DNA from 4 places in the Photobacterium panuliri genome. Region 4 is predicted to be linked to each of the others. Evidence: predicted binding sites of a transcription regulator. Region 4 holds the regulator's gene; each other region holds the start of a gene.
What was found. The regulator CRP, encoded in region 4, controls carbon source genes, mostly activating them, when cyclic AMP is high. The targets are predictions, from matches to a motif close to TGTGANNNNNNTCACA.
Positions count from the first base shown of each region.

Region 1 (7,540 bases), 1.6 Mb from region 4:
CCGAACCGGAAAATTATTTGCATGTGAGCACGCGGGGATCACACCGGATATCATGTGTCTGGGTAAAGCGCTGACTGGTGGATATATGACACTGTCAGCGACCTTGACCACATCTCATGTCGCAGACACGGTATGCAATGGCGAGGCAGGATGCTTCATGCATGGCCCTACCTTCATGGGCAATCCATTGGCCTGTGCGGTCGCCAATGCAAGCCTCGATATATTGGCTAAGAATCACTGGAAAGAACAGGTAAAAAGCATTGAAAAACAACTTGCTGATACCCTCCCGGCACTAACAAGACTCGGCAATGTAAAAGCCGTTCGATGGTTAGGTGCAATTGGCGTGGTAGAGCTACACAGCCCTGTAGATTTGGCGGTTATTCAAGAAGTATTTGTCGACAACGGTGTATGGATTCGCCCATTTGGCACACTTGTCTACATAATGCCTCCTTTTATTATTACTCAACAAGAACTTAGCAAATTAACTTCTGCCATTGAACAAGCATTGCAATAGTATCGAAAAGCAGACAACACCCGAGATCTGTCTGCTTATACTTTTTCTGAACGTTATAGCACGTTAGAACGTACCCAATAATATGTAACGTCAGTAAAGGCTAAAATTATGCAATTACCACTTTTTCCATTACAGATTTACCTGCTGCCCGGCGGCGTCAGCAAACTACGAATTTTTGAACCCCGCTACACTCGCCTTGTGAAATTAGCCATGGCATCCAGCGATGGCTTTGGGCTCTGCATGAAAGATGACACTAATCTATGTCACTTTGGTACCCGGGCAATCATCACCGATTTTGAAAAATTGCCTGATGGACTCTTAGGTATCACGGTCAAGGGTATCGAAAAATTTGTAATCAACAGACATTGGAAGGAAGACGACGGATTGCGGTTTGGTGATATCACTATGTTAACCAACTGGACACCGGCTGACATTAAGTTTGTCGACAGAGATATATCAAACAGCCTGAAAGCCCTGTTCGATGAATATCCTGAGCATGCCGCGCAATACCCAATCCCCGATTACAATGACATGACATGGGTATGCCAGCGCTGGTTGGAATTACTCCCTCTAGAGACCAACCAAAAGCAATGGTTCATGAGCCGCAGTGATCATCGTGCTGCACTCTCATTTCTTCATAATGTGATAGATGAGCAACTAAAAAAAGATCTGTAGCAAAAGCATTTAATGTCTGTGGATGTGTTTTTTAACAAAGACTTATTGATATTTTATTGTTTAATTCGAGAGTTCCGTGTCCAAAACAATATATATTTACTCTAAAATAAATTCATATTTTTCGAATAGACAATCAGAAAGCACAAATAAAATCGCATATAGCATACCTAAGCGCTCATGAACAAGACAAATTTATCGCCTTATTTTAATCAACTGTCTCTCTTGGAATATTTGAGTAAACCACCAACATCTAATTAGCCTTCAATCAATTTCATCAACAAATGGCCGTCGTACATCGCCTGCTTAACCAAAGCAGCCCCCGGCATAGTGGCTTGGGTGTAGAAGCAACTTTGCTCAATTACTAACCCCTTATTGTACAGCGGTAATGACTGAGTACGGATACATTCCATAATCGCAGGATACAGCACTGATTTAGCGCGATTAAATTCGCCTCCAATCAGTACCTTGTCAGGATTGAACAAATTAACCATAATCGCAATGGCCTGACCAAGGTGGTGGCCAAGCTCAACGATGATCTGCCTTGCCAGAGTGTCTCCAGATACGGCAGCATCACAAATACCCTCGATGGTCAGCACCTTGCCATGCAGGCTTGAGGGATGCCCCTCACGAAGTCTCAACTCCACTTGCTCGATAACCGCCTTCAAGCTCGCCACCGTTTCCAAGCAACCATGATTGCCACAAAAACAACGTTTGCCATACGGCTTAATCTGAATATGGCCTAATTCACCGACATTGCCCATTCTGCCCGACAAGACCATATTATCCAGCACGATACCAGCACCTACACCGTGGTGAATCGAAACAAGCAGCGAGTTGGCCACATCCCGTGAATTACCAAATAGTTTTTCGGCCAAGGCCCATGAGCGGGTATCGTTCCCGATAAATACCGGCAACCCCGTCGCATCATGAATAGCAGGGCCAAGCTCTAGGTTATGCACTTCGTAATAAGGCATCTGCAATACCACTCCCGTCTCGGCATTCACAAGACCCGGAAGTGATACGGCTATAGCGGTGATTCGATCAAGCTCGCTAACATGGCGGGCAAAGAAAGAGTGGATTTCTTCTATCAGTTTCTTCAGCACTTCGTCTTGATGAAGAACATCAAGATTCTGTCGCTCCTCGACCAATATATCCCCTCCCTGTTCATGCAAGGCAATGGTCATATAACCACGACCCAAACGCATCGACAAAAACTGCCATCCTTCATTGGCAGGAACCAGACCTATCGCGGGACGGCCTCGGTTCGACGATTCTTGAATCGCTGTCTCTTTGATCAAATGCGCTTCTATCAATTCCCGAGTGATCTTGGTGATACTGGCAGGAGCCAATTGGCTGCGCTTCGACAGTTCGATGCGTGAAATTGGAGCATACTGGTCAATTAGCTTGTACACGCTGCCAGCATTATTTCTTTTAATATGATCAATATGACCGGGCTGGGCGACGTACATGCCAAACTCCTGAAAAAATAAAAGTAATTGCTAACGAATTTTTTTACTTTGCGAACTAATTGTGAAGCCAAAGTTTTTTGCTACGTGATAGCTGTCACAGGGAAATATGAAATATTTAGGAAAATTTGCTCTCTGTAACATAAATCCATAATTATGCGGCTGCTTATTTCAGCAATAAAATTTATGGGAGCCTCAACACGGATCCCGATACCATCGTTAGCTCTAGCTGGTATAATCCGCAGTCAATCTTTTACCACCACGAGGTTAGCGGTGTACAAAATTAACGAAGTATTTGAAACCATTCAAGGTGAAGGCGTATTCACTGGCATGCCCGCCATTTTCGTACGTTTGCAAATTTGCCCTGTCGGGTGTTCATGGTGCGATACGAAACAAACGTGGAGTGCCGAACCGCAAGATCAGACCACTATTGAAACGGTGATGGCCAAACGAGGCGATTCACCACTATGGTGTGAGCTAGATGCAGATGGCGTCGTTAAACTACTTCAAGATCAAAAATATACCGCAAAACATGTTGTTATTACTGGTGGCGAGCCTTGTATCTATGATTTGATACCGCTTACCACGGCTCTCGAGAACGCTGGATTCCATTGTCAGATCGAAACCAGCGGGACATCCGAGATCCTCGCAACCGCAGATACCTGGGTCACCGTCTCACCCAAAATCAATATGAAGGGCAAATTGCCAGTATTGGCCAGCGCTTTGGCGCGAGCAGATGAAATCAAACATCCAGTCGGTACTGAAAAAGACATCGAGCAACTGGATGCCCTGCTTGCCGGAAAAAACCTCAAACCCAAGGTCAACATCGCCCTTCAGCCTATCAGCCAAAAACCACGCGCGACCGAGTTGTGCATCGAAACCTGCATCAAACGCAACTGGCGCCTGTCTATCCAAACACACAAATACCTGGCTATTGCCTAACTTCCTGCCCTGATTCTCCGGCAGCCGTCTTAACAACAAGACGGCTGCATTATCCTCAAGACCATTTTCAATTCCGGCAATCGCCCTCCTCCCCATCACTATACTCAATCAAAAACCTATTACCGATGCTACTGCCTCGAAGGAGTCAATGGGGACAGCTCGGATTCGATACACTTTTTCTCAGGCACTGAGGGGAAAATTATGCGCAATTATCTAGGGTGTTGCCTATGGGCAGCGGTGAGCCTTCTATTGACTGCCTGCGGCGATAGCGGAAACACCACAACCCCAACCGCGGCTGAACCCGCTCCCACCCGTACCCAATTCACCGTCTCGGTTGATCTTCCGGCAAATATGGACACCATCGCCTTTCAGTCCAATCTATTACAGCCAGCCTACGCCGATGCTGTAAGAACCCTTACTGAACAGAATTTCACAGCTGTTTGGCTCGATGATAAAGGGCTTATTGCCGATACGATTGAGATTAGCCAGTGGTCAACAACCGGCGATGGCATTTACACCCTCGAGGCTGGTACGCGTCCCAGAATCAATGCCGTCCTGCTACTTGATGTGAAAGGCGTACCTGAAATCACCCTAGGTGAAACCCTGCCAGAAGGTCTCTATATCACCCCTCTGGCAACAGAACGACTGAGCATTACTCTTGAGTCATCCCTTGCCTACTTCGCCCTCGCTAAGCGCGTGGCGCAAATCGGCAACTGGGGAGTATTCGAAGACGTTTTTATCGAGGCACCACAAGGCAAAGTGCTCTTCGCATATCAAGATATCAATACCATCGCAACGGACATCCGAGATACACTTTTTCCCAAATTAGGGCTACAAGGCCTAACACTCAAAGATCTGATGCAGCTCTCGCTGGTTAACACCATGATCGATGGCCGAATTGAGCGCTTCTTTACCGAGCAAGCCGCAACCGAAGCGGACATTCAGGCCATATTGAGTGACGGCTATTGGCAAATCAGCACCGAGAACAGCAATGCCGCCGTCGGTATTCATGCCGACCAAACCCTTTATGACGGTGCTGAGACAACGGTAAACGAATTCCGCTGGAACAAGGACGGCAATCAAGCCATTTCCCTTGCCGAGTTTTTCACATACTTCAGTAACTCCACATCCTTCTCTACCGACGATATCCAATTGCAGGTCCTGACTAACGAAGGCTGGACCGGGATGTTCAACTACCTCAAGGTCGTGGCAATCACTCGCCAATCAGCGGTTTTGACCGATGCGGCCTTGGATAAAGAGGATGAGGCAGGCATCCGGTTATCCGCCGGCGTTTACCCTCTGGAGGGCAAGCGAATTCACGATTTTCTATCGAGCAAGGATAATCATTACATAACCCGCTACATCAAACCCGATGCGCAATTTAGTGCCGGATCCTCTGGGTTCTACTTTACTTGGCGACCAGAAAATGAAACATATCTGCTATGTGACAACACCAATGGCCAAGACGAATGCCGGATCTCCCCTTACGCCCAACCGGATATCGACTATGTCACTTTGGATGAAGTGATCACGCCGCTGGAAGATGTCGGTGCTGAGATTGATTCAGTCAACGGCTTCAAGCTCAGTGACAATATCGTCGTGGAGCTCATCGATGACGGGTTCTTCACCGTACGTTACTGGAGCAATATCGCCGCCGATGAATGGACGATCCAGAGCTATGGGGTATGGGCGTCGACAAGCGCATTCGGCCAGCAACTCATTCGCTTTGATATTCCCGATATCATTCGCCAGCTCTCTGACAATTACCAATTTAACAGCCAAAAACTGTTTCTTGTTGCTGATAGAGATTTTGTCCATATCGGAGAAGTCCTGCTTGACGGCGAAGAGTTCAACTTCTCAGGTTTTGACATTGACGCCAAAGAGCAAATCTTCGCGGCAACCAGCCGTGACAATCTCCCGCCTTTCGGCAACTGTGAATTTGGCAATACGGGCAATGCCAATTCCGATCTTTATCTCAATGCCGTTACCGAATGTGGTGGTGATGAGAGGCTAACAACATCAGCCCTTGATAACCTACTTGACCGCCACTGGGTTCAAATCAGCCCTGATGGTGAAATCAGCGCTCAAATCCTACGCGACAATAACCAATGGGAACAATACCGCCATACCGAACTCGAAACGGGCAGTCGCAGCTGGTCATTAGGCGACGAGGGATACCTAACCCTGACTCCCGACACCAACGAGAATGGCAACTATAACCGCTGGGCGCTCACGAGCCGAGACTACGACCAACGTCTACTGGCATTTAAGCAATATCGCCACCTTGAAACCGGTAGCGATGCCCCCCTTGATGCCATTGACAATGTCATGGTGCGTTATTATGCCGCGGATCAACTAGCTAGCTGTGCGATCGCCGATTCAGGCTGGGATCCGGATACCACAACCCCCGTAACCACACAAACCTTGACGGATTACACCAATGCCGCAGCCAACTGCAAACAGATCTGGTTCGATCGAGATCCTCGCTTTACAGAAACCCTGTTAGTTGGCCAAACGGGAGAACGCTCTGATGACAAAGCACTCACCTTTGCCAACGACAGCTCTCGCTACTTGAAGTTAAGTGACGATTTTTCCGGTGACTTCTTCCTTGGCCGTTATATCGACTCAGATGGCTGTGGCTTCAACTTCGAAATCAAATGGCGACTGGAAGATGACGGGACGCTGTACTACGAAGCGCTGGACGGCTCAATGAACGAACGATTGCAAATCACCGATACCGATGGATTGCGCTTAGCCATCAAAGCCTTCAACCACCAAACCCGCTGGCAAACCGACGAAGCATTAGCCTATAGCAGCAATGAAGGGGAAATATGGAGTGATATCATAACCTTAATTGATGCGGCCGATGTGCCCGATGTTACCCCCATAGAAGCTCCTCCAGCAGAAGAAACACCCGCTTCAGAGGGGGATGGGACGAGCGGCGATGGAACAAGCGAAAACACGCCACCTGTTGAAGAAGACACCGGTCCCGATGCAGGTACGATTCTCAATGATGGCAAAACATGCGCTTATCTCCCCGAGACACCCGCTCCATAAACAAAGCAAAATCCAACAACCCGCACATAGCGGGTTGTTCCTTTCAGGGCTCGCACAACAGCACAGCGAACACTTATTGAACAGCAAACAACCGGATAAGCATCATTTGTTGACCTATTTCTGTTTTCAAGCTATTACAAAGCTTGATGCTGAACGCCAGACAGGTAATATTGGTGGTTTGGACTCTGTCTTTGGGGAATGAGTCCCTAAGACAGTAATGAAGTGCCTTAACGGAGAATAATTTACACATGACTTACGCGCCTGTAAAAGACGTACTGAGCGGTAAGCTAGCGGTTGACAGTGAAGTAACTGTTCGCGGCTGGATTCGCTCACGTCGTGATTCCAAAGCTGGAATCTCTTTCCTTGCCATTTATGACGGCTCTTGTTTCGACCCGATTCAGGCCGTGGTCCCTAATGAGTTGAATAATTACCAGGAAGAAGTCCTTAAGCTGACGACTGGTTGCTCTGTTGAGGTCACTGGTAAAATCGTTGAGTCGCCTGCACAGGGTCAGGATTTCGAACTAGCAGCAACTGACGTTAAAGTTGTTGGCTGGGTTGAAGATGCTGACACATACCCAATGGCGAAAACTCGCCACTCTATCGAATACCTACGTGAAGTGGCTCACCTTCGCCCTCGCACTAACGTTATCGGTGCTGTTGCCCGTGTACGTAACTGCTTGTCTCAGGCAATCCACCGCTTCTACCACGAGCAGGGTTACTTCTGGGTATCTGCACCTCTTATCACAGCCTCTGACTGTGAAGGTGCCGGCGAAATGTTCCGCGTTTCTACGCTAGACATGGAAAACCTACCTCGTACTGACGCAGGCAACGTTGACTACAACGAAGACTTCTTCGGCAAAGAAACGTTCCTAACCGTTTCTGGTCA
Region 1 is NZ_CP197192.1:1,729,669-1,737,208, reverse strand. Features, by position in the region: gene bioA (adenosylmethionine--8-amino-7-oxononanoate transaminase) at 1-514, shown strand, start outside; gene ACSF8X_RS08105 (LON peptidase substrate-binding domain-containing protein) at 623-1,189, shown strand; gene mlc (sugar metabolism global transcriptional regulator Mlc) at 1,444-2,658, opposite strand; gene queE (7-carboxy-7-deazaguanine synthase QueE) at 2,929-3,597, shown strand; gene ACSF8X_RS08090 (hydrogenase expression protein HypA) at 3,799-6,654, shown strand; gene asnS (asparagine--tRNA ligase) at 6,903-7,540, shown strand, end outside.
Region 1: mlc (sugar metabolism global transcriptional regulator Mlc) is a predicted target of CRP. The motif match lies at 2,742-2,757, and genes of this name have one in related genera.

Region 2 (7,540 bases), 1.5 Mb from region 4:
AATGATCTTCTATATCCGGGAAGTAATCATTGCCGGTAATGGTCTGCAGCCAGTCACGCACACCATACAGCGGAACAAAGATGGCTGGCTGAAAATAAGACCTATTCTTCCAACTTACATCCCCCAAAGAAAAGCCATGGGTTACCCCTACCAGCTCCCCTTTATCGTTATAAATACCCCCGCCGGACATTCCCGACATCACATGTGCCGTCGTCGCCGACATCAGGCATTTCTTCCAACCGGACACATACACATCCCCAAGGTATTCACCTTTACTGGAAGACAGCGGCAACCCGATAGGATACCCCACGTGTGTCACATCCTGATGAGGATACACCACCCCAGCATGCTGAGTACTGTTACCATCACTTCTCACTAATGCGATATCGCAGTAAGGATGGTAATACACATCTCTCCCTTCTAAAGCCAGTATCAGTCGATTATGTTTCGACGTTACCAGCCAATGATTATCCAACCGAGCTGCCGTACCTTCCAAGCTAAAGAGAACTGGAATGCCGACAAATATTTTTTCATTGCTATCTTGTATATCCTTTTGAATAACTCCGTTTATATCTGGCAATCCATTAGCACATCCACTTAGCAGCAATGCCAGTGCTAAAACCCAGTACATGACTTCTTCTTGATAAACCTATTAATGAATATTGTAACGGCCCATGAACCGCAGAAGTCTGCATACTAGGAGTGTGCCTAACGCACAGCAAAACAAAAGATATATATCGTGACGATAAAATAAATTTATCAAGGAGGGATATTCTGATTCAGAATAAATGCAATCGATTTTATAACAAGAAGCAGGTATTAACTTTGCTATTATTTAGAATAAAATCATTATTTAAGCGTAAAAGAATGAAGAAATATTTTATTTTGTAAACATTGTTATCAATAAATACTAGTTATAGACAACTTGAACAATCGCAATCATAACTCCATGATAAATTAACTTTTTAATGTTAATACCACTTAACAAGTAGTTATTCTCATTATTGATAACATAGATATTATATTTAGCGTCCGTTTACAAGAAATCTTTAATTCTCATTCCTCTTTTTTCAATATTCATTTTATGCCCTTCGCTTCTTCTACCTCAGTCTTAGAACTGAGACACAAACAGTTACACTGTCACGCGTTTGTGTCACGTAAATGTAACGCCATATCCAACCCATAAATCGCAACCAAATCGCGATATAACTCAGGTGAGTCGTTTAGAATCGCTGACGGATTGGTGAAAAACAACTCAGACAAGACAGCAAAATACTCCTCGGGCGGATGAAAAGAGGCATCATCATAACCATATAAGGTGTCCCCTCGCTCTCCGGGTGGTGTAGCACAATCAGCAATGGCATCATCCTGCTGCTTTTCAATATTATCCAGATAGTTCTCGTATCCTGCGCAAAGCGCCGGAGTGCTTCCCGAAAGGCCAAACAGGTGATCAAGAACATGGGCAAATTCATGAACAACCAGATTATGACCTTCAAGGATCTCAAACGATTCCTCTAAACATGGCCAAGCACACAACCTTACTGTTGAAGACTCATAAGCATCACCATCGACGGGCAAGTCATCAGCACAGATATGGAGCCATTTAACAGAGGAGAAAAAATTCGTCTGCTGTGCCGCACCAACCAATGCGGCATTGGCGGCAATCACAACCAATAGAGTTTCATGATCCTCTACTTCTATCTCGGGGCTAACCAACACTGTTTTACCGTCGTAAAAGCCATTCACGAACTGGCAGATCACCTGTTGCTGCTGATCTGAAAAGTATGGGTACAATGCCATCGAACGGCACAAAATAGCATGTACATTCTCAAATCGAGGGGCTGCCCTGCCTTTCTCTTTACGTTTGCCAAAACCGAAAAACATATTGTGGTGTCCTATCGCGTTGGGAACTTAATAATAATAAAAAAGCCGCCGTGTACAAACGGCGGCTTAATCAAAAGCAAACTCTAATTACACTTTGGCCAAAGCCCCCTAAGGGTCACTACTCTCTGGATAACTACCTTGTGTCTACCATTTTACTTCATAAGTTACGCCTTCAAGGACAACCTGACACCACCGATATATTGTGCAAGCATTCCAGATCTGGCTCTGTGGCCTGACGTATCAGAACTTGACACAAGATCAGCAGAAGTTATTGATGTATAAACATCATTTAGAGAGCCATTGCCTAATTCTAACCTTTAGACCCATTTTTCCCGTCTCGTTGGATTATGAAAAAATTTCTATAACGGACTTGTTGCTTTGGTGATTTGCTTACGCACTTCTTTAATACATTCGATAAGAAGTAATGTTATTACTCTATTCCATCATTCAAAAAATCAGCTTCGTAGCCCAGACAACCCACAATATGCACAAAAGACTCCGGACTAATAATGTCATCATGGATGTGGCCAAACTGGTCAGCTACCCCCTGATAACAAACTGGACCACCTTTTATGTAATTTGGTTCGCTTGGCTCAGCAATATCCATTACATCAAATGTAACAAGTACCTCTTGAGGCTCTACGCCATCTGGAACGAGAAATTCCTTTAATTTAACTGTGATCATTTTTCCGATTTACCTTAGTTACATGTGGGACAAACACACCATCGTCAATAGTGATTTAGCTAGTTTGTAGCTACATTCTGCTTCTTTATTCGGTCTAAGTCTGTTCTATCTATAATGAATTTGCTTTTACAGAAGTTAAGGCAGGAACGAACGTTGGCAAATATGGAATTGGCGGTTTTGGGCTTGTTTTCTGCAATGCCGTCTAGCCACTGCATCCATTCCCTTGCGGGTATAGTTTCTACGTTTCGATCAGGAAACGCCCCTAAGTAGTAGTTCTTGGCAAAGGAGCCGTAGAGCTCTTGCGTCCCTTTTTTCAGTTTGGGCACATAATGCCGCAACCAGTAATTCACGCAGTCGTCGAATGTGACGAAATCTTGTTCACCAGTCATGGCAATTTCTGGATTTCGGCCCGATTCCCTCAATTCCATCATGATTTTATGTTTCCGCCTTGCCTCTTTCAATGAAGTTGCGGGATACTTACCTATCTTGATTCTTAGGTTTTTACCGTTGAATCGGCAGCGATACTGGAAGGTGATCACAGCTGAAGATGAGATGCGAGCAACAAGCCCTTCACCATCGTTGAGCTCTGTTGGACCCTCATACGTTTCTTGCTTTGAAATCAACTTCAATTGCCGATCGAGTATGCTCATACTAAAACCTTGTTTTCGTTCCTTGAATGGACACTGTTTTGGACGCAGGGCGCAGTACTTTTGGACGCAGATTTGGACGCAAATGCCAATCCCAAACGTTATTGCGCAGGAATTAACTACTGTATATATGAACAGTATAGCATTTGAAAGCCATTGTTAGAACAAACACTTAATACTGATTCAATGGTTTCTGGAAATTACGATGAAAGACACAAATGAACCAACATTGTTTTGGCTAGACTACGAAACCTTCGGTGCCAACCCGGCACTTGACCGTCCTTGCCAGTTTGCCGGTGTTCGCACCGATATGGATATGAACATCATTGGCGAGCCTTTGGTGATTTACTGCAAACCGCCGGTAGACTATCTACCCTCGCCGGAAGCATGCCTGATTACGGGGATCACCCCGCAGGAAGCCCATGAAAAAGGCTTGCCCGAACACGAATTCATGGCCCTTATTCATGCAGAGTTATCTAAGCCCAATACCTGTGTGATTGGTTATAACAACGTGCGCTTCGATGATGAAGTCACCCGCTATTCGCTGTACCGTAATTTCATCGACCCTTACGCGTGGAGCTGGCAAAACGGCAACTCGCGCTGGGATCTGCTCGATATCATGCGTACCTGCTATGCGCTGCGCCCAGAAGGGCTTGAGTGGCCCCTCAACGAAGACGGCAAACCAAGCTTTAAGCTGGAAAAGCTCTCGGTAGCCAACGGCATTGAACACGCCAACGCCCACGATGCAATGGCCGATGTGTATGCCACTATCGAATTGGCGAAACAAATCAAACAAAACCAGCCAAAACTGTTCGACTACTTCTTCACCCTGCGCAACAAGCGCAAGCTGCAAGAGCTTATCGACGTGGTCAACCTGACCCCGCTAATGCACGTATCGGGCATGTTCGGTGTTGATTGCGGCAACACCAGCTGGATTGTGCCGATGGAATGGCATCCAGAAAACAAGAATGCGGTTATTGCGGTTAACCTTGCGATGGATCCTACCCCGCTTATCGAGCTGTCGGCTGATGAGCTGCGCGAGCGCCTGTATACCAAACGTATTGACCTTGGCCCTGATGAGTTACCTGTTCCGCTCAAGCTAATCCACCTTAACAAGTGCCCGGTACTGGCCCCGGCGAAAACCCTGCGCGCAGAAGATGCGGCCCGTCTGGGTATCGACCGTGAAGCTTGCCTGAAAAACCTCGCTGTATTGAAAGCACACCCAGAAGTGCGCGAAAAACTACAGGCGATATACAGCCAAGAGCGCGAGTTCAACAACGACAACAATGTTGATGCGATGCTTTACAGCGGGTTCTTCTCGTATGCTGATCGTGCCACCATGAACATTATCTTGCAGACACCGCCTGAAGAACTGGGCAAGCTGGAACTGAATGTAAGCGATGAGCGCATCAAACCGCTACTGTTCCGCTACCGTGCCCGCAACTTCCCTATGACGCTCGATTACAAAGAGCAACAGCAATGGAAGCATTACTGCCAGGATTATTTCGAGGAGAAACTGCCGCGCTACATGCAGAACCTTGAAGCCATAGCGATGGACAACCAAAGCGATGAGCGCAAGATGAAAATCCTAAAAGCGGTATACGACTACGTGGCCACACTGGTGTAAGTTGCAGAAAAATATCAACTGAACCGTTTATAAATCAGTTAAACCGTCATTATGATATGAGCCCCGAAGCCGACCAAGCGCTTTGGGGCTTTTTTCTGAGACACATTCACCATAGCGCAAGTTGCAAAAACAGACGCCCCCTTTCACACTTTATCTAATCAAGTTATTTATCAACAATGCCAATCACAAGCAGTCATTGGTCATGGATAGCGTGGGATAAATACTTGTAGCCTATTGAACCGAAGCACTTTTACAACGTGTCGGCATGGAAGCTCTTTGGCTGGTTCGCATCTCTTACTGCACAACTACATAGTTGTTTTGAGTGGAAACCATGACGACAAAAACACTGACCCGCTGTTTTCGCTTTACCCATGTCGACTTTGTACCCGACATGCGCTTGTTGATATGGAACGACAAAACCGAAACTTCGCTTACTGTGCATGAGTCACGTCTGTTGGAAACCTTATGCTTAAGTGCTGGCGAGGTGATTAATGCCGAGCCGCTGTATCACAAAACCTTCACTCAAATCGATCCTTACGAGGATGACCACAATAACCAGTATGATCTCAATACGCTGTGCCATTCTCTGCAACAAAAGCTAACACGCGGCAACAAGGTGGTTATTCCTATCGATGTGATCCGCCACTATGGTTTTCGGGTTCCGCTGCCGGTGAAAACCTGCCGAATTATCCATGAGAGCAAGACCGTTAACGCACTTCCCGCAAAACCCGTCTCACCCACCTCGCCCTCAAACTCGACCTCTCCCAAAAAGTCTCCAGCAGAAAACATCGTTAACCATAGCATCATGCATAAAATATCTGTGGTGATCCTCACTATTGCCGGTGCTGCCGTTATCTACGCCTCATTCAACTGAATACCTACCCGCAGCCTCACCATAACGCCGCAACCAAGGATTTAAACGCCATTTTTTCGCGAATTTAACCGCCAATAAAGTGTGGTTTTGATCACATTTATTTTGTATGATAAATCAATCCTACGCTAATCATGAAGGGTTTATGGCTTACCTACGTTCTTTCCTCATCATCTTTGCATGCCTCATGGCAGGGAAAGGCATTCAGTTCCTCACTGGTCTTGCGATCCCCGGCAGTATCATCGGCATGCTGATCTTGTTCACTATCCTCTCTATGGGATTGCTCCCTGCAAATTGGGCAATGCCCGGCTGTCACTTATTGATCCGCCATATGGCGTTGCTGTTCGTACCTGTCGGAGTCGGACTGATGAACTATCTCGATTTGCTTCAGGCCAATACCCTGATCATCCTCTTAAGCACCCTTGGCAGCAGCTTGGTGGTATTTGCCGCATTGGGTATCGCAACCCACTATAAGGAAAAGCAATGATCTGGCTCGTTACAACGCTGGTTGTCTTCTATACAGCCCGCTACATTGCACAGCGGTTACAGAACCCTATCGTCAACCCTTTGTTGATTAGCCTTTTGGTAATCATTCCCCTGTTGATATGGTTAAAAGTACCTTACGAAACCTATTTTGAACAAAACAAATGGATCAATGCCCTGCTCGAACCAGCAGTGGTTGCCTTGGCATTCCCGCTTTACGAACAACTCAGCCAAATTCGACAAAAGTGGAAGGTCATTTTTTCGGTTTGCCTGATCGGCAGCATCTTGTCGATGGTCACTGGGGCCGGTATTGCCGTAATGATGAGGGCAGACAGCCAGCTTACCGCCTCTATTTTGCCAAAATCGGTCACTACACCGATTGCAATGGCCGTTGCGGAGCAAGTGGGCGGCGTTCCTTCTGTGGCAGCTATCATGGTGATTATTGCCGGGTTATTCGGCGCGGTATTAGGCTATCCTCTATTTAGGCTATTACGTATTGAGGCACCCATTGCCAAAGGATTAACCATGGGAACGGTCTCTCACGCACTCGGTACAGCCAAGGCAGCCGAAGAAGATTTCCAAGAAGGTGCATTTAGTTCTCTGGCTCTGGTTATCTGTGGGGTTATCACTTCTATTCTGGCCCCTTTACTATTGCCCGTGATCATGTATCTGTTTGGCTAACCCTTGGTCTATGAATGTTGCCAAATGTGCAGGTAATCGAATACAAACCTAATGTACTGATTTTATTAAGCTAGGTTTTTATTTGTTGTGTGACCCGACTCCCATAAGTGTAATGACTGCAACAACAAGGATATTTGTGTGATGTAGATCACACAAGATTCTTAGCAAGCAGCCTACAATGTTTCTCCATACACAAGACGGAGTATTCACTCATGCACACTAAAGTAATGGATGCTTTAGGCGCTTTACCTGTAGATTTGGCAGCAGCACTTAAACCCGTTGTGACAGCCGATAATTTTGATGCAACCCTAAGTTCTGACGTGTTCGAGCAACTAATGGCCAAAACACAAATGACAGACAGTGAACTTCGTGTTGCCCTACTTCCTCTTGCCGCAGCCTATTCTGTTGCACCTATTTCAAACTTCTTTGTTGGTGCAATTGCTCGCGGCCATTCTGGTACATTGTATTTCGGTGCTAACATGGAATTTGTTGGTACCTGCCTCTCTCATTCCGTCCATGCCGAGCAATCTGCTATCAGCCACGCTTGGGTAAAAGGTGAAACAGGCATCCGTGATATCACCATCAACTACAGCCCATGCGGTCACTGCCGTCAGTTCATGAACGAATTGACAACAGCGAAAGAGCTAATTGTGCAGTTGCCT
Region 2 is NZ_CP197192.1:2,183,567-2,191,106, forward strand. Features, by position in the region: gene ACSF8X_RS10110 (trypsin-like peptidase domain-containing protein) at 1-631, opposite strand, end outside; gene ACSF8X_RS10115 (zinc-dependent peptidase) at 1,141-1,884, opposite strand; gene ACSF8X_RS10120 (hypothetical protein) at 2,315-2,569, opposite strand; gene ACSF8X_RS10125 (Arm DNA-binding domain-containing protein) at 2,629-3,219, opposite strand; gene sbcB (exodeoxyribonuclease I) at 3,422-4,843, shown strand; gene ACSF8X_RS10135 (winged helix-turn-helix domain-containing protein) at 5,175-5,717, shown strand; gene ACSF8X_RS10140 (CidA/LrgA family protein) at 5,860-6,201, shown strand; gene ACSF8X_RS10145 (CidB/LrgB family autolysis modulator) at 6,201-6,878, shown strand; gene cdd (cytidine deaminase) at 7,091-7,540, shown strand, end outside.
Region 2: ACSF8X_RS10140 (CidA/LrgA family protein) is a predicted target of CRP. The motif match lies at 5,798-5,813, and genes of this name have one in related genera.

Region 3 (7,540 bases), 380 kb from region 4:
CATCACCGTCAGCCAGCGGCAGGTGTTTTCCAGCTGGCGGACATTGCCCGGCCAGTCGAGTTGGCTTAGGACTTCTTCGCTGTCTGGGTGGAGGCTTTTCATTTCAACCCCTAGTTCGTCAGCTGCCCGTTGAAGGAAGTGGCGGGTGAGCTGGGGGATGTCCTGCCGGCGGTCTTTGAGGGCCGGTAGGTGGACCCGGATGACATTGAGGCGGTGGAACAAATCTTCGCGGAAGTCCCCGTTTGCCACAAGCCGTTCTAGGTTCTGGTGGGTGGCGGCGATGATCCGCACATCGACTTGAACCGGGGCGTGGCCGCCAACCCGGTAAAACTGGCCGTCGGCCAACACTCGGAGCAAGCGGGTTTGGATATCGAGCGGCATATCGCCGATCTCGTCGAGGAACAGGGTCCCGCCGTTGGCTTGCTCGAAGCGCCCCTGACGAACATTGTTGGCCCCCGTGAACGCGCCCTTTTCATGGCCGAACAGCTCGGATTCGATTAGATCCTTGGGGATGGCGGCCATGTTGAGGGCGATAAATTCCTTGTGGCTGCGCGGGCTGTGGCGGTGGAGGGCGTGGGCGACCAGTTCCTTGCCTGTCCCCGACTCGCCGTTGATCAGGACCGAAATCGATGATCGCGACAGCCGACCGATGGCGCGGAAGACCTCTTGCATGGCCGGGGCCTCACCGATGATTTCCGGCGCATTGGGGGCCAGCTCTTCAGGCTGTTGCTGCCTCTTCTGCTCTTGGCTGTGGGTCACAGCACGCTCGACCAGACTGACGGCCTCGTCGATATCGAATGGCTTTGGCAGGTACTCGAAAGCACCTTCCTGATAGGCGTTGACGGCGGCGTCGAGATCGGAATGGGCAGTCATGATGATGACGGGCAGAGTCGGATAGCCGGTCTGGAGGTTGCGCAGCAGAGCCAGGCCATCGGTGCCCGGCATCCGGATATCTGAGACCAAGACGTCGGGCACGCTACGTTCCAGCGCCTCCAGTACGCTGTCGGCGTTGGCAAAGGTATCGCATTTCAAACCGGCTGCGGTCAGGGTTTTTTCCAGTACCCAGCGGATAGAGCTGTCATCATCAACAACCCAGATAAGTCCTTTGCTCATAGGGAATCCTCTTGCTAGCTGGCCGCTTGGCAGCGGCACTGAACGTATTGTTATTTTATCGGTAGATACAAGGTGAATTGGGTGTGTCCCGGCCAGCTGATCACTTCGATTTTACCTTGGTGTTGATCGATCAGGTTCTGGGCGATAGACAACCCGAGTCCGGTTCCGCCCTCGCGCCCTGTCACCATGGGGTAGAACAGGGTGTCTTGGATATCACTCGGGATCCCGGGGCCATCGTCGATAATGTCAATTTTCGCCGCCACCCTGAAGCGCCGACCGTGGATCATGGTCTGGTGTGCCGTACGGGTCTTGAGGGTGATGTTGCCGCCGCCGTGTGCTTCAAGGGCCTGTGCCGCGTTGCTGACGATATTGAGGATGGCCTGTTCGAGCTGGTCCGGATCCATCGTGAAGTCAGGCAGGCTGGGATCATAGTCGCGGTGGAGTTGGATGTGCGGGCCGCTATCGAGATTGACGAGCTGGCGGACCTTTTCCATCACTAGATGAATATTGCTTTCGCAGCGGCTGCCGGGGCGCTGCGGGCCAAGTAGGCGGTCGACCAGATTACGCAGCCGATCGGCTTGTTCGATGATCATCTGGGTATATTCGTGGTAGCTCGGGTCGGGCAGGGTTTTTTCCAGCAATTGGGCTGCCCCGCGCAGTCCGCCAAGCGGGTTTTTTATCTCGTGGGCAAGGCCGCGAACCAGTTCCTTGGCAGCTTGCTGTTGGGCATGTTGGCTCAATTCCTGACTGATCCGGCGTTGCTGGTCGATGGGCTTGAGCTCGAGCAGGATCAGCAATTCGCGCTGGTATGACAGGGGACTGGCACTGAGTTCCAGAATATGGTGGCGGCCGTCGATCACCAGTGTGACGTCGCTATCGGCCAACCCCTGTCCGCTTTGCAGTGTTTGCTGGATCAGCCCGAGGTCTATCGAGCTGTGCTGGAGAAGGTCGGGAAAGCGGGTATCGTTGAGCCGACGCTTGCTAAATGAGAGCAGTTGCTCCGCTGCCGGGTTAACGTAGCGGATCGCCAACCCTTCGTCGAGCAAGACCACGGCCGTAACCAGATTGTCCAAAATCAGCGGTGAGAATGCATCGGTCACAATTACCATCCTTGTCTTGGCAGTTCATCATGGTGCAGTGAACTGGAAGTGCACCAACTTGGTGCAATCAAGTGTAGCCTGTCTGCCTGGTATCGTGAACGAAAAAGTGCCGCGCTTTGCTATTTCGGGCTCGGTGCGGGTCGTACGTGTTGGTTGACGCGGGCACGGTGCAGGTAAACAGTGATTTTCTCTGATGATGCAATAACCTTGCCGTACTTGAGCAAATCGACCTGAAGGGTGTGGCTGCCTCGGTCGATATTGGTGAGTTGCCAGCGTAACTGGGTTTGGGGCCGGCCGAAGATCTGGTCATCGATGCGTAGTTGGACGGAGTGGCCCTTATTGAGCTTGAGGGGGCTGCTGGCTACCACGGTAATATTGCCGCTGTTGTCGCGCAGGGTCGCCTCGTGGCTGGGGCTAACGAGGGTGACTTCTGGCTTGACGGCCTCTTGCTCATCGCTGGTTGCGGTGGGCTGCTGCGTGGCAATGGGTTGGTCTCCCTGAGCGGCCGGCTCCGTGGTAGGCGGCGGTGTTTGGATCTTGGGCGCCTTGATGATCAGGGGTTGGGCATCGGGTTGTGGTTGGTCTGTGAAGTGGACGACGCCGTTTTCGTCTTCCCACGAATAGAGGGTCGATTCAGCCAAAACTGGTGCGGATAGTGAGCCGAAGAGGGTGACGAGGGCCAAGGATGTGACGGGTCGTTTCATAATCGTTGGGTAAGTAATGTGCCATGGTTTTATTGTTGTCACGATGGCTAGCGGTCGCAATAAAAAGAAGGCCGGCATGTGAGGCCGGCCTAGAAGTTCGGTGAGAACGCTTTTGCAGTTACTTACACTGAGTAGTACAGCTCGAACTCCAATGGGTGCGTAGTCATGTTGATTCGCTCAACATCCTGAGATTTCAGGGCGATATAAGAATCGATGAAATCGTCAGAGAAAACGCCGCCCGTGGTCAGGAATTCGCGGTCATCATCCAGAGCCTGTAGGGCGCCTTGCAGTGACTCTGCCACTTTTGGAATTTCTGCCGCTTCTTCTGCCGGTAGGTCGTACAGATCTTTATCCATCGCCTCGCCTGGGTGGATCTTGTTCTGGATGCCGTCAAGGCCCGCCATCAGCATGGCTGCAAATGCCAAGTAAGGGTTGGCAGCAGGATCCGGGAAGCGCACTTCGATACGGCGTGCTTTCGGGCTTGGTACTACCGGGATACGGATAGAGGCAGAGCGGTTGCGGGCTGAGTAGGCCAGCATAACCGGTGCTTCAAAGCCCGGTACCAGACGCTTGTACGAGTTGGTTGACGGGTTGGCAAAGGCGTTGATGGCACGTGCGTGCTTGATGATACCGCCGATGTAGTACAGTGCCATTTCTGACAGGCCGCCGTACTTGTCGCCTGCAAACAGGTTTACGCCGTCTTTTGCCAGAGACTGGTGGACGTGCATGCCTGAGCCGTTGTCACCAACCAGTGGTTTTGGCATGAAGGTTGCCGTTTTGCCGAAGGCGTGTGCTACGTTGTGCACCACGTATTTGTAGATTTGGATTTCGTCGGCTTTGCTGGTCAGGGTGTTGAAGCGCGTTGCGATCTCGTTCTGGCCCGCGGTTGCCACTTCGTGGTGGTGGGCTTCGACCACAAGGCCCATCTCTTCCATAATCAGACACATCGCAGAGCGGATGTCTTGTGAGGAATCAACTGGCGCGACAGGGAAGTAACCGCCTTTCACGCCCGGGCGGTGGCCCTTGTTGCCGCCTTCGAAATCAGAACCGGTATTCCAGGCTGCTTCTACGTCGTCGATTTTGAAGAAAGAGCCTGACATGTCTGTTGCGAACTTCACGTCGTCGAATAGGAAGAACTCTGGCTCTGGGCCTACCAGCACGGTATCGGCAATGCCGGTCGCACGCATGAAATCTTCGGCACGCTTGGCGATAGAGCGAGGATCGCGGTCGTAGCCTTGCATAGTGGCTGGTTCAAGGATGTCACAGCGGATATTGAGCGTGGCATCTTCGGTGAATGGGTCTAGCACCGCGCTTGCCGCATCAGGCATCATCACCATGTCTGATTCGTTGATGCCCTTCCAGCCAGCAACAGAAGAGCCGTCAAACATCTTGCCCTCTTCGAAGAAATCAGCATCGATCTGGTGGGAAGGGATAGAAATGTGCTGCTCTTTACCTTTGGTATCGGTAAAGCGTAGGTCGACAAACTTAACTTCGTTTTCCTGAATCAGCGCAAGTACGTTTTCTACTGACATCTTGAGTAACCTCCGGTGTTAATTGGGCAACTGGCCGCAAATTAGGTGTCGAGCTGCTGTCGCTCGTATTGCTAATGGTCTTTGCGAGAAGTGTGCCAACTTTTTAAAGCCCCAAAACAGCGCATTCTTGCTGCAAAGAGGCACTAAAACTCCATTTTCGTGCACTAACTTGGTGAGATGTTGCACCAATATGGTGCGTTGATGGGGTTTTCACATGTTTTGTGTGCGTATCTAACATAGCCCAGAGTGGCATATTGTCAATGGATAACCGGTCGCAGGGCGGCCCAGAGCGCGCCAATATGGCCGTTTGGGTCTCAGCTTAGGGCTTGTATTCTCGGGTATAGATAAAAATGCGGTGATATAAATCACATAATAGGTGGGTTTTGGCGTAAAATCTGTTAGATTATGAGCCGTTTTTTTAACCACGTAGCGTCATCCGGTCGCTGCATGTTCTGAGTGAATGTGAATCCATGTCAAATCCACAGATCGATAAACTAAGAAATATCGCAATTATTGCGCACGTTGACCACGGTAAGACCACCCTGGTTGACAAGCTGCTTCAGCAGTCTGGCACGTTAGAGTCTCGCGGTGAAGTTGAAGAACGCGTAATGGATTCCAACGATATCGAAAAAGAGCGTGGTATTACCATTCTTGCTAAGAACACAGCAATTAACTGGAATGATTACCGCATCAACATCGTTGACACCCCAGGACACGCCGACTTCGGTGGCGAAGTTGAACGTATCATGTCAATGGTTGACTCTGTTCTTCTGATCGTTGACGCCGTTGACGGCCCGATGCCTCAGACGCGTTTCGTAACACAGAAAGCGTTCGCACACGGCCTGAAGCCAATCGTAGTAATCAACAAGATCGACCGTCCAGGTGCACGCCCTGAGTGGGTAATGGATCAGGTATTCGACCTATTCGACAACCTAGGTGCAACTGACGAACAGCTGGACTTCCAAGTGGTTTACGCATCAGCACTAAACGGCTGGGCAACTCTGGAAGAAGGCGAAACTGGCGAGAACATGGAACCATTGTTCCAGGCTATCGTTGACAACGTAGCTGCACCAGACGTTGACGTTGACGGTGCCCTGCAGATGCAGATCTCTCAGCTAGACTACAGCTCATACGTAGGCGTTATCGGTGTTGGCCGTGTAACTCGCGGTTCTGTTGTTCCTAACCAGCAGGTTTGTGTTGTTGGTGCTGACGGCAAGAAGCGTAACGGCAAAGTAGGTACTGTTCTTGGCTACCTAGGCCTTGAGCGTCACGACGTTGAGAAAGCAACTGCGGGTGACATCATCGCGATCACTGGTCTTGGCGAGCTTAAGATCTCTGACACTATCTGTGACGTTAACACTCCAGAAGCCCTGCCTGCACTGACTGTTGACGAACCAACAGTAACCATGACATTCCAGGTGAACACTTCTCCGTTCGCGGGTAAAGAAGGTAAGTTCGTTACTTCTCGTAACATCCTTGAGCGTCTGCAGAAAGAACTGGTACACAACGTTGCACTGCGCGTTGAAGAAACTGAAGACCCAGACAAATTCCGCGTATCAGGCCGTGGTGAGCTTCACCTGTCTATCCTGATCGAAAACATGCGTCGTGAAGGCTTCGAGCTAGCGGTATCTCGTCCAGAAGTTATCATCAAGCGTGATGAGAATGGCGATCTGATGGAACCGTTTGAAACGGTAACTATCGACGTGATGGAAGAGCATCAGGGCGGTATCATGGAAAACATCGGCCTGCGTAAGGGTGAGATGACTGACATGGCACCAGATGGCAAGGGCCGTGTTCGCATGGACTTCATGATGCCTTCTCGTGGCCTGATCGGCTTCCAGACTGAGTTCATGACCCTGACTTCAGGTTCTGGCCTTCTGTACCATACGTTTGACCACTACGGTCCTCACAAGGGCGGTAACATCGGTCAGCGTAACAACGGTGTGTTGATCTCTAACGCAACGGGTAAAGCTCTGACTTACGCTCTGTTCAACCTGCAGGAGCGTGGCCGTCTGTTCACCGAGCACGCAGACGAAGTTTACGAAGGTCAGATCATCGGTATTCACAACCGTTCTAACGACCTGACTGTTAACTGTCTGAAAGGCAAGCAGCTGACTAACGTTCGTGCATCTGGTACTGACGAAGCACAGGTTCTTTCTCCAGCAATCAAGTACACGCTAGAGCAAGCACTTGAGTTCATCGATGACGACGAGCTAGTAGAAGTAACACCAGAAAGCATCCGTATCCGTAAGAAGCTTCTTACTGAGAACGATCGTAAGCGTGCAAGCCGTACAGCAAAGTAATTGCTGACTGATTGCCGTTAATTCAATCCCCCCATCGGTCTGACCATGGGGGGATTGTTGTATCTGGCGTTGGGAAAAGTGTGCTGGCATAACATGAAAGATGGGGGAAGGGATGATGCAACCTATGATTATTACTGGCGGGCCGGGGGCGGGGAAGACCACCTTGCTGGCGGCACTGGCCGAACGGGGCTACCGGACGTTTCCCGAGGCGTCGCGAACCCTGATCCGCGAACAGGCGCAACGGCCTGACGGCATTCTGCCTTGGACGGATCTGCCGCGCTTTGCGGCGTTGTGTCTGGAGCTGATGGGGGAGCAGCGTGCCGAGGCGGTGCGCGGCACGGTACCGGCATTTGTCGACCGGGCGATCGGTGATATCTGTGCCTACCTGGTGATTGGCGGCGTGCCGGTCAGCGAGGAGTACCAGAATGCCGCGAAGGGGTACTATCCGGAGGTGTACTGTTGTGCGCCGCATACCGATATTTACGTGCAGGACGACGAGCGGCCGCACAGCTTCGAGGAGGCACAGGCGATCCACCGGCAGCTGGTTAGCACGTATCAGGCGTTGGGCTATTCGGTGGTGGAAGTCCCTTGGGGGGCGGTAGAAGAGCGAGCCCGCTGGGTGCTGGCTCGCTTGGCTGGGAAGGGCTAGCCGCGTTTTAGGTGGCTGATAAAGCGCTCTGACTCGGCGATGGCCGCTTCCATATCGGTGATGGCGCGCTGGATATCGCGCTGCAGGCTGTTGAAATCACCCTGGAGCGAGCCGATGGCTGCCGCATTGAGGTTGTGCT
Region 3 is NZ_CP197192.1:512,134-519,673, forward strand. Features, by position in the region: gene glnG (nitrogen regulation protein NR(I)) at 1-1,113, opposite strand, end outside; gene glnL (nitrogen regulation protein NR(II)) at 1,164-2,222, opposite strand; gene ACSF8X_RS02575 (DUF4124 domain-containing protein) at 2,333-2,917, opposite strand; gene glnA (glutamate--ammonia ligase) at 3,040-4,449, opposite strand; gene typA (translational GTPase TypA) at 4,920-6,752, shown strand; gene ACSF8X_RS02590 (AAA family ATPase) at 6,868-7,401, shown strand; gene ACSF8X_RS02595 (DUF2959 domain-containing protein) at 7,398-7,540, opposite strand, start outside.
Region 3: typA (translational GTPase TypA) is a predicted target of CRP. The motif match lies at 4,804-4,819, and genes of this name have one in related genera.

Region 4 (7,540 bases):
CCCGGGCATGGGCCGACCGTTCGGCTGCGGGGATCCGCCGAGCCCAATGCAATACCAGCGGCGGCAGCCAGTGCATCTGGCACAGGGCCGCGCTGAGTTCGAAGGGCTTGAGGATCTCGTCAACGCTGCAGCGATTATAGCCATCGGGGGTGTAGGCTTCCGCCGCCCCCCCAGTGGTGATCACCGAGCGCCAGTACTTGCCTTGGGTATCATTCCCCTCGCCATGGGCAAAGCCCTTGCAGAGGATCACGTCTATCCATTCCTTGAGGAGCGCGGGACAGGAATACATATACAGCGGATGCTGGAAAACCAGAACATCATGCTGGCGAACCCGCTCGCGCTCGGCAGCCTCGTCAATAAAGAAATCCGGATAGACCGCATACAGATCATGAAGTGTCACATTGGGCAGGGGCTCGACGGCTGCCAGCATCTCGCGGTTGGCGACCGAAGCAGCAGGATCGGGGTGGGCATAAATCACCAGTACACGCGGTGGGCCTTGTTGGGTCATAACAGTCCTTGTTGCTCGCGCCGCCCCTGAAAAACAGGGAACGGCAACGTTTTGTTAACCTTTATCCTCATAATACATAATCGGGTACAAATAGCACGGCCGCCACTGCCATCTTTGCAATTAGCAGTCCCCACCGCTTTCGGGTAGACTGCCGCACATATTGTTGTATTCAGTCTTTTGCGGAGCGGGACACCCCGGCACAGTCAATGATCACCTTTTCTGACATCCAACTCCTGCGCGGCGGCAAGGTCCTGCTGGACCAGGCCTCGGCGACCATTCATCCCGGCGACAAAGTCGGCCTTGTCGGCAAGAACGGCTGTGGCAAGTCCACCCTGTTCGCCCTGCTCAAGCACGAACTCAGCGTCGATGCCGGCAACTGCCAGTACCCTGCCAACTGGGAACTGGCCTGGGTTGCCCAGGAGACCCCGGCCCTCGAGCGCAGTGCCATCGAATACGTGATCGACGGCGACCGCGAGTACCGCCAATTGGAGGCCGAACTGGCTGCCGCCGAGGAGGCGGACAACGGCACCAAAGTGGCCGAGCTCCACGGCAAAATCGAAGCCATCGGCGGCTACAGCATCCGTGCCCGCGCAGCCGAGCTGCTTGACGGCCTTGGTTTCTCGCAAGAGCAAATGAGCTGGTTCCTGACCCAATTCTCCGGTGGCTGGCGAATGCGCCTCAACCTGGCCCAGGCGCTACTATGCCGCTCCGACCTGCTGCTGCTCGACGAACCGACCAACCACCTCGACCTTGATGCCGTGATGTGGCTTGAGAAATGGCTGCAGGGATACCGCGGCACCTTGGTTCTGATCTCCCACGACCGTGACTTTCTCGACCCGGTCGTCAACCGGATCGTGCACATCGAAAACCAGACCATGAACAGCTATACCGGCAACTACTCGTCGTTCGAGACCCAGCGCGCCGAAAAGCTGATCCTGCAACAGGCGATGTACCAGAAGCAGCAGAAGCAAATGTCGCACATGCAGTCCTATATCGACCGCTTCCGCTACAAGGCCAGCAAGGCCCGCCAAGCCCAAAGCCGTATCAAGGCGCTTGAGCGGATGGAGAAGGTCCTTCCGGCCCAGTTCGACAACCCGTTCAGTTTCGAATTTCGCGAGCCATCGGCCCTGCCCAACCCGATCCTGATGATGGATCAGGTCGCCGCCGGCTACGGCGACACACTGATCCTCGAAAAGATCCGCTTGAATCTGGTACCAGGCAGTCGTATCGGCCTACTCGGCCGTAACGGCGCGGGCAAATCCACCCTGATCAAGATGCTGGCTGGCGAGTTGCCGGCCAAGGCTGGCGACATGGCCTACTCGCAGGGTGTGAAGATCGGCTACTTCGCCCAGCACCAGCTCGAAACGCTGTACATGGATGACACCCCGGTCCAGCACATGGCTCGCCTCGCCCCGGAAGCGACCGAGCAGCAGTTGCGCGACTACCTCGGCAGCTTCGGCTTTGTCGGCGACAAGGCACTGGAAAAAGTCGGCCCGTTCTCCGGCGGCGAGAAAGCCCGCCTGGTACTGGCCTTGATCGTATGGCAACGCCCGAACCTGTTGCTACTCGATGAACCAACCAACCACCTTGATCTGGATATGCGTCAGGCCCTGACCCTGGCCCTGCAGTCTTTCGAGGGAGCAATGGTCATTGTCAGCCACGACCGCTTCCTGCTCCGTGCAACCACCGATGACCTCTATCTGGTCCACGACCGTCAAGTCGTGCCATTCGATGGCGATCTCAACGATTACCATAAATGGCTGACCGAGCAGCAGCGCAACGAACGACGCGAGCAGCAGGCTGCCAAGCCAGAGAGCAACAAGGACAACAGCGCGGCCTCCCGCAAGGAGCAAAAGCGTCTGGAGGCCGAATTCCGCAAGCTGACGGCCCCGCTGCGTAAGCAAGTCGACAAGCTCGACAAGCAGATGGAAAAACTCAGCGCAACCCTAGCGGATGCCGAGGCGCGTCTCGCGGATGCGACCATCTACGAAGCCGACAACAAAGCCCAGCTGACCGAGCAACTGCAGCGCCAGGCAGAATCCAAATCCCAGCTCGAAGACGTTGAGATGGAATGGATGGATCTGCAAGAGCAGCTCGAGGCGATGGAAGCCGAATTCAACCAACAGTAACCGCACAACCTAAGGGGGATGACAGTGTCATCCCCCTTTTTTCTGGGAGACAGCACCATGCCGATAGAGCGATTGGATCCTTCGCGCTTCTGGCAATTTGCCATTGACCACTACCGCCGCCCTGGTGTCGAGCATGCCTGCCTCGTCTTGCAAGACCAATACCATGGCAACGTCAACCTCGCCCTGCTCCTGCACTGGCTCGATACCCAATCGCTGGCCCTGTCGACACAGGAAATATCGGTACTGCTTGCCGCCCTGTCCGCCAGCGAACCATCCCTGCAAGCCCACCGTACCCGGCGACGGCAACTCAAACCCAGCCTGAGCAAAGAGCTGTACCGCTCGCTGCTCGACGAAGAGCTCCAGCTCGAGCAAGAACAGCAGCAATCGCTGATTGATGCCCTCTCCCCCATGGCACTCAGCACCACCCGGCATCCCCGCAACCTGTCAAACTATTGCCGCCTGCTGGCATTCCCTGCTAGCCTGATGCCATCACTGCAAGCTCAGGAGCGACTATGACCCCGTTCAAACCGGCCCTCGGATTACGCAACGCCCACCTCCAGACCCTGTTGCCCCGATTCATGCGCCGCTCACCGTTGTTCGAGCCCATCACCCAACGCCTTGATACGCCAGACGGTGACTTCCTGGATTTAGCCTGGACCGCACAGCCTGACAGCTGCCACCAGAACCAACCGGTCATGATCCTGTTCCACGGCCTCGAGGGCAGCTTTCACAGCCCCTATGCCAACGGCCTGCTCCATGCTGCCGCTCAACAGGGCTGGCTCGGGGTGATGATGCATTTCCGCGGCTGCAGTGGCGAAATCAACCGCCTTCCTAGGAGCTACCATTCCGGCGAGACCGACGACGCCCGCTTTTTTCTCCGGTGGCTGCGCCAGCAACTCCCGACCCAGCCTTTCATGGCGGTGGGCGTTTCGCTCGGGGGCAACATGCTGGTCAACTATCTGGCTGAGTCCCAAGAGCAGAGTGATCTCCTCGCCGCACAGGTGATCTCGCCACCGCTTGATCTCGCTGCCTGCTCGACGCGGATCCAGCAGGGGTTCTCCAAGATCTACCAGCTATACCTGCTTAGCTCGATGAAACGTACCCTCGACCGCAAGATTAGCACCCAGCCCGAAGCTATGCCCCTCGGTCAGGAGCAAGCAAGGCACATTCGCACCCTGTGGCAGTTCGACGAACAGGTTACCGCGCCGCTGCACGGCTTTGACGGTGCCAATGACTACTATCGGCGCTGCAGCGGGTTAGCGCGGCTTACAGAGATCACAACCCCGCTGCGGGTTATCCATGCCAAGGATGACCCGTTCATGACAGGGGCTGTGATCCCGTCTCATCCCCTTCCGCCGCACATCCACTATGATCTGGTCGACAACGGCGGCCATGTCGGTTTTGTGTCTGGCAGTTGGCACAAGCCTGCGCTATGGCTGGAAACGACTGTTCCCGAATGGTTCAGCCAAATCCTGAACCGCCGCTAGCCCAGTCCTGCTGGCGGATAGACATGGCAAGCGCAGGCAAGTAACAGCATTGCCAATAGGCGGGGCTTCCGGCAAGATACGGCTTTCCCCCCTTTAGGTAGCGTCCTATGATCATCCCCTGGCAAGATATTGACCCAGACACCCTAACTAACCTTATCGAGCACTTCGTCCTGCGCGAGGGAACCGACTACGGCGAGCGCGAGCTCAGCCTCGAGGAAAAGGTCGACCATGTCCGGGCCCAGCTCCGCAGCGGCGATGCCGTGATTGTCTTCTCCGAGCTCCATGAAACAGTAGATATCAAACTCCGCCATCAAATGGGCCACTGAAGCGCGCTCTCCCATAATGAGAAAATTGGGCGGAGGCTGTTGGCATTTTTGACGCCTCCGCTTGACCTAACCCCCGCGCCCTGTTAATAACTCTTTCCAATAATGTTAACGACAGGGTTTGTCATGTCTGCAAAACATCCGATTATTGCAGTTACCGGATCGTCCGGTGCGGGCACCTCGACCACCTCCGAAGCCTTCCGCAAAATGTTCAACATGATGGGTATCAATGCCGCCTGGCTTGAGGGGGACAGCTTCCACCGCTTCACCCGCCCGGAAATGGACGTCGAGATCCGCAAAGCCAAAGAGCAGGGACGCCATATCAGCTATTTCGGCCCCCAGGCCAATGACTTTCCGCTGCTGGCCGGCTTCTTCGAACAGTACGGCAACGATGGCAGCGGCAAATTCCGCCGCTACCTGCATACCTTCGACGAGGCCGTTCCCTATAACCAGATGCCGGGCACCTTCACGCCTTGGCAAGATCTCCCCGAAAATACCGATGTACTGTTCTACGAAGGGCTCCACGGCGGGGTGGTCGACGGCGATGTCAACGCCGCTCAGCACGTCGACTTACTCATCGGCATGGTACCGATCGTCAACCTCGAGTGGATTCAGAAAATCGTCCGTGATACCCGGGATCGTGGCCATTCCCGCGAGGCGGTGATGGAATCTATCGTCCGCTCGATGGACGACTACCTCAACTACATCACTCCTCAGTTCTCGCGCACCCATATCAATTTCCAACGGGTGCCGACCGTCGATACCTCCAACCCGTTCAGTGCCAAGGCCATTCCGAGCCTCGACGAGAGCTTCGTGGTGATCCGTTTCCGTGGGATCAAAAACGTCGACTTCCCGTACCTGCTGGCAATGATCCAAGGCTCGTTTATGTCTCGCCACAACAATCTGGTGGTACCCGGCGGCAAGATGAGCTTTGCGATGGAGTTAATCATGAGGCCGCTGATCCAAAAACTGATCGATACAGGAAAGATTGGGTAGTACAAGGGATAAGGGCGATCGCCCAGAGCACAGGAAGGGACTAGCAACACAACAGTTGGGCAAAACAACGTGGCGGCACAAAGGCCACCACGTTCAGGCGATCACGCCTCGACAACCTCGTAGGAATGGGTCATCTCGACCCCTTCCCCTAGCATCAGGCAAACCGAGCAGTACTTCTCCAGCGAATTGGCAACCGTCTCGGCCACGATGGCACTGTCGAGCCCCACACCGGTAACCACAAAGTGCAAGTTCACCGTGGTGAACAGGCGGGGTGCCTGATCGCGCCGGACCGAGCTGATCTGCGCCTCGCACGCCGTGATTTTCTGACCGGCTGACTTCAGGCCGTCCACCACATCCACTGAACTGCAACCTCCGGCAGCCATCAATACCAGTTCCATCGGACTCGGGGCTTTTTCGCCACCATTACCGTCCATTACCACGCTATGGCCCGAATTTGACTGGCCTAAAAAGGTCATATTCTCGACCCATTTCACTCGCGATTGCATCGTGTTCTCCTTACTACAAACAGGGGGTTTTGGCACTATCTGGCAACTGTGTGATCATGTGCACACTTATGACTAGAAAATGGCCATTTCCGATAGATCAATATCAAGAAATACGCGCCGAAAAAAGATAAACTCTGAGCTAATTATTCAAGTTGACTTGCAGCCCGGCAGGTGACTGAATATCCTAAACGACGAACAAGAGGCCCAGCCTTGAATTATAGGGACGTCGTTGTTGGGCATTAAACGCAGAGGAAGTTAGTAATATGGTTCCAGGTAAACCTCAAACAGATCCAACTCTAGAGTGGTTTCTTTCCCATTGTCACATTCATAAATACCCTTCAAAGAGTACTTTGATCCATGCTGGCGAGAAAGCAGAAACCCTCTACTACATTGTAAAAGGTTCTGTTGCCGTCCTGATCAAGGATGAAGAAGGCAAAGAAATGATCCTGTCTTACCTAAACCAGGGCGACTTTATCGGTGAACTTGGTCTGTTCGAGGAAGGCCAGGAGCGTACCGCTTGGGTACGTGCGAAGACTCCGTGCGAAGTTGCTGAAATTTCATTCAAGAAATTCCGCCAGCTAATCCAAGTAAATCCGGATATCCTGATGCGCCTGTCTGCTCAGATGGCTCGTCGCCTGCAGGTAACCAGCCAGAAAGTTGGCGACCTTGCCTTCTTGGATGTAACCGGCCGTATCGCACAAACCTTGCTGAACCTTGCCAAGCAACCGGATGCAATGACGCACCCAGACGGCATGCAGATCAAGATCACTCGTCAGGAAATCGGCCAAATCGTTGGCTGCTCGCGTGAAACCGTTGGCCGCATCCTCAAGATGCTGGAAGAGCAGAACCTGATTTCTGCCCACGGCAAGACTATCGTTGTCTACGGTACACGCTGATAGCCACCATAATTGAAAAAAGCCGCACTAGCGGCTTTTTTTATGGCTGCAAATAAAAAATCGCTATAGCGAATAAGTTTGCAATAATTTTCACTATTTTTTCACTTGAATCCTGCCCAACAAGTGCTACATTGCGCATATGGAATTTGCGCTTATACAACATTGACCGGAGATTAAGATATGGATATCGAGCGTTTCTCCCCGCACCATACCACTTTTAGCCCTGCCGTGATTGCCCCGCTACCGACAACCGTCGAATTGACCGGCTTTAGCGGCAGCAGACACTACCTAGAACAACAAGAGCCGCCACGCCATAGCAGCCACGGCTATGATCTGCCTCCCCTCGATAACATCAGCCACTGAACAACGCGGACAATCACGGTGATCTATTGGTGAGTACTCTCGAAAATTTTGTCGGCAGATGCCTCGACAAAACCAGAGAACAGCTCACCATCCTCATCAGGATAACGCTTGGCAAATTCGTAAAAGCCTCCGGGGATAGCATAGGTTCCATCACTGAACCCAACCACGACCCGGTCGGCCATCGTGGACGATTGTTCAAGCATCACCTTGGCACTGCCCTTTACATCCCCGCCAGCCTCGTTAATCACAAAGCCATTGTGACGTAGCAGGTGATTGACCTCCCGTACCTCAGTGAACTGCTCGAGATGGTTGAGGCTCACCGTGAAATGGTT
Region 4 is NZ_CP197192.1:130,938-138,477, forward strand. Features, by position in the region: gene kefG (glutathione-regulated potassium-efflux system ancillary protein KefG) at 1-508, opposite strand, end outside; gene ACSF8X_RS00715 (ABC transporter ATP-binding protein) at 715-2,637, shown strand; gene ACSF8X_RS00720 (TIGR02444 family protein) at 2,662-3,153, shown strand; gene ACSF8X_RS00725 (hydrolase) at 3,150-4,124, shown strand; gene ACSF8X_RS00730 (YheU family protein) at 4,232-4,450, shown strand; gene ACSF8X_RS00735 (phosphoribulokinase) at 4,574-5,443, shown strand; gene ACSF8X_RS00740 (OsmC family protein) at 5,545-5,949, opposite strand; gene crp (cAMP-activated global transcriptional regulator CRP) at 6,213-6,845, shown strand; gene ACSF8X_RS00750 (hypothetical protein) at 7,026-7,208, shown strand; gene ACSF8X_RS00755 (DUF1338 domain-containing protein) at 7,232-7,540, opposite strand, start outside.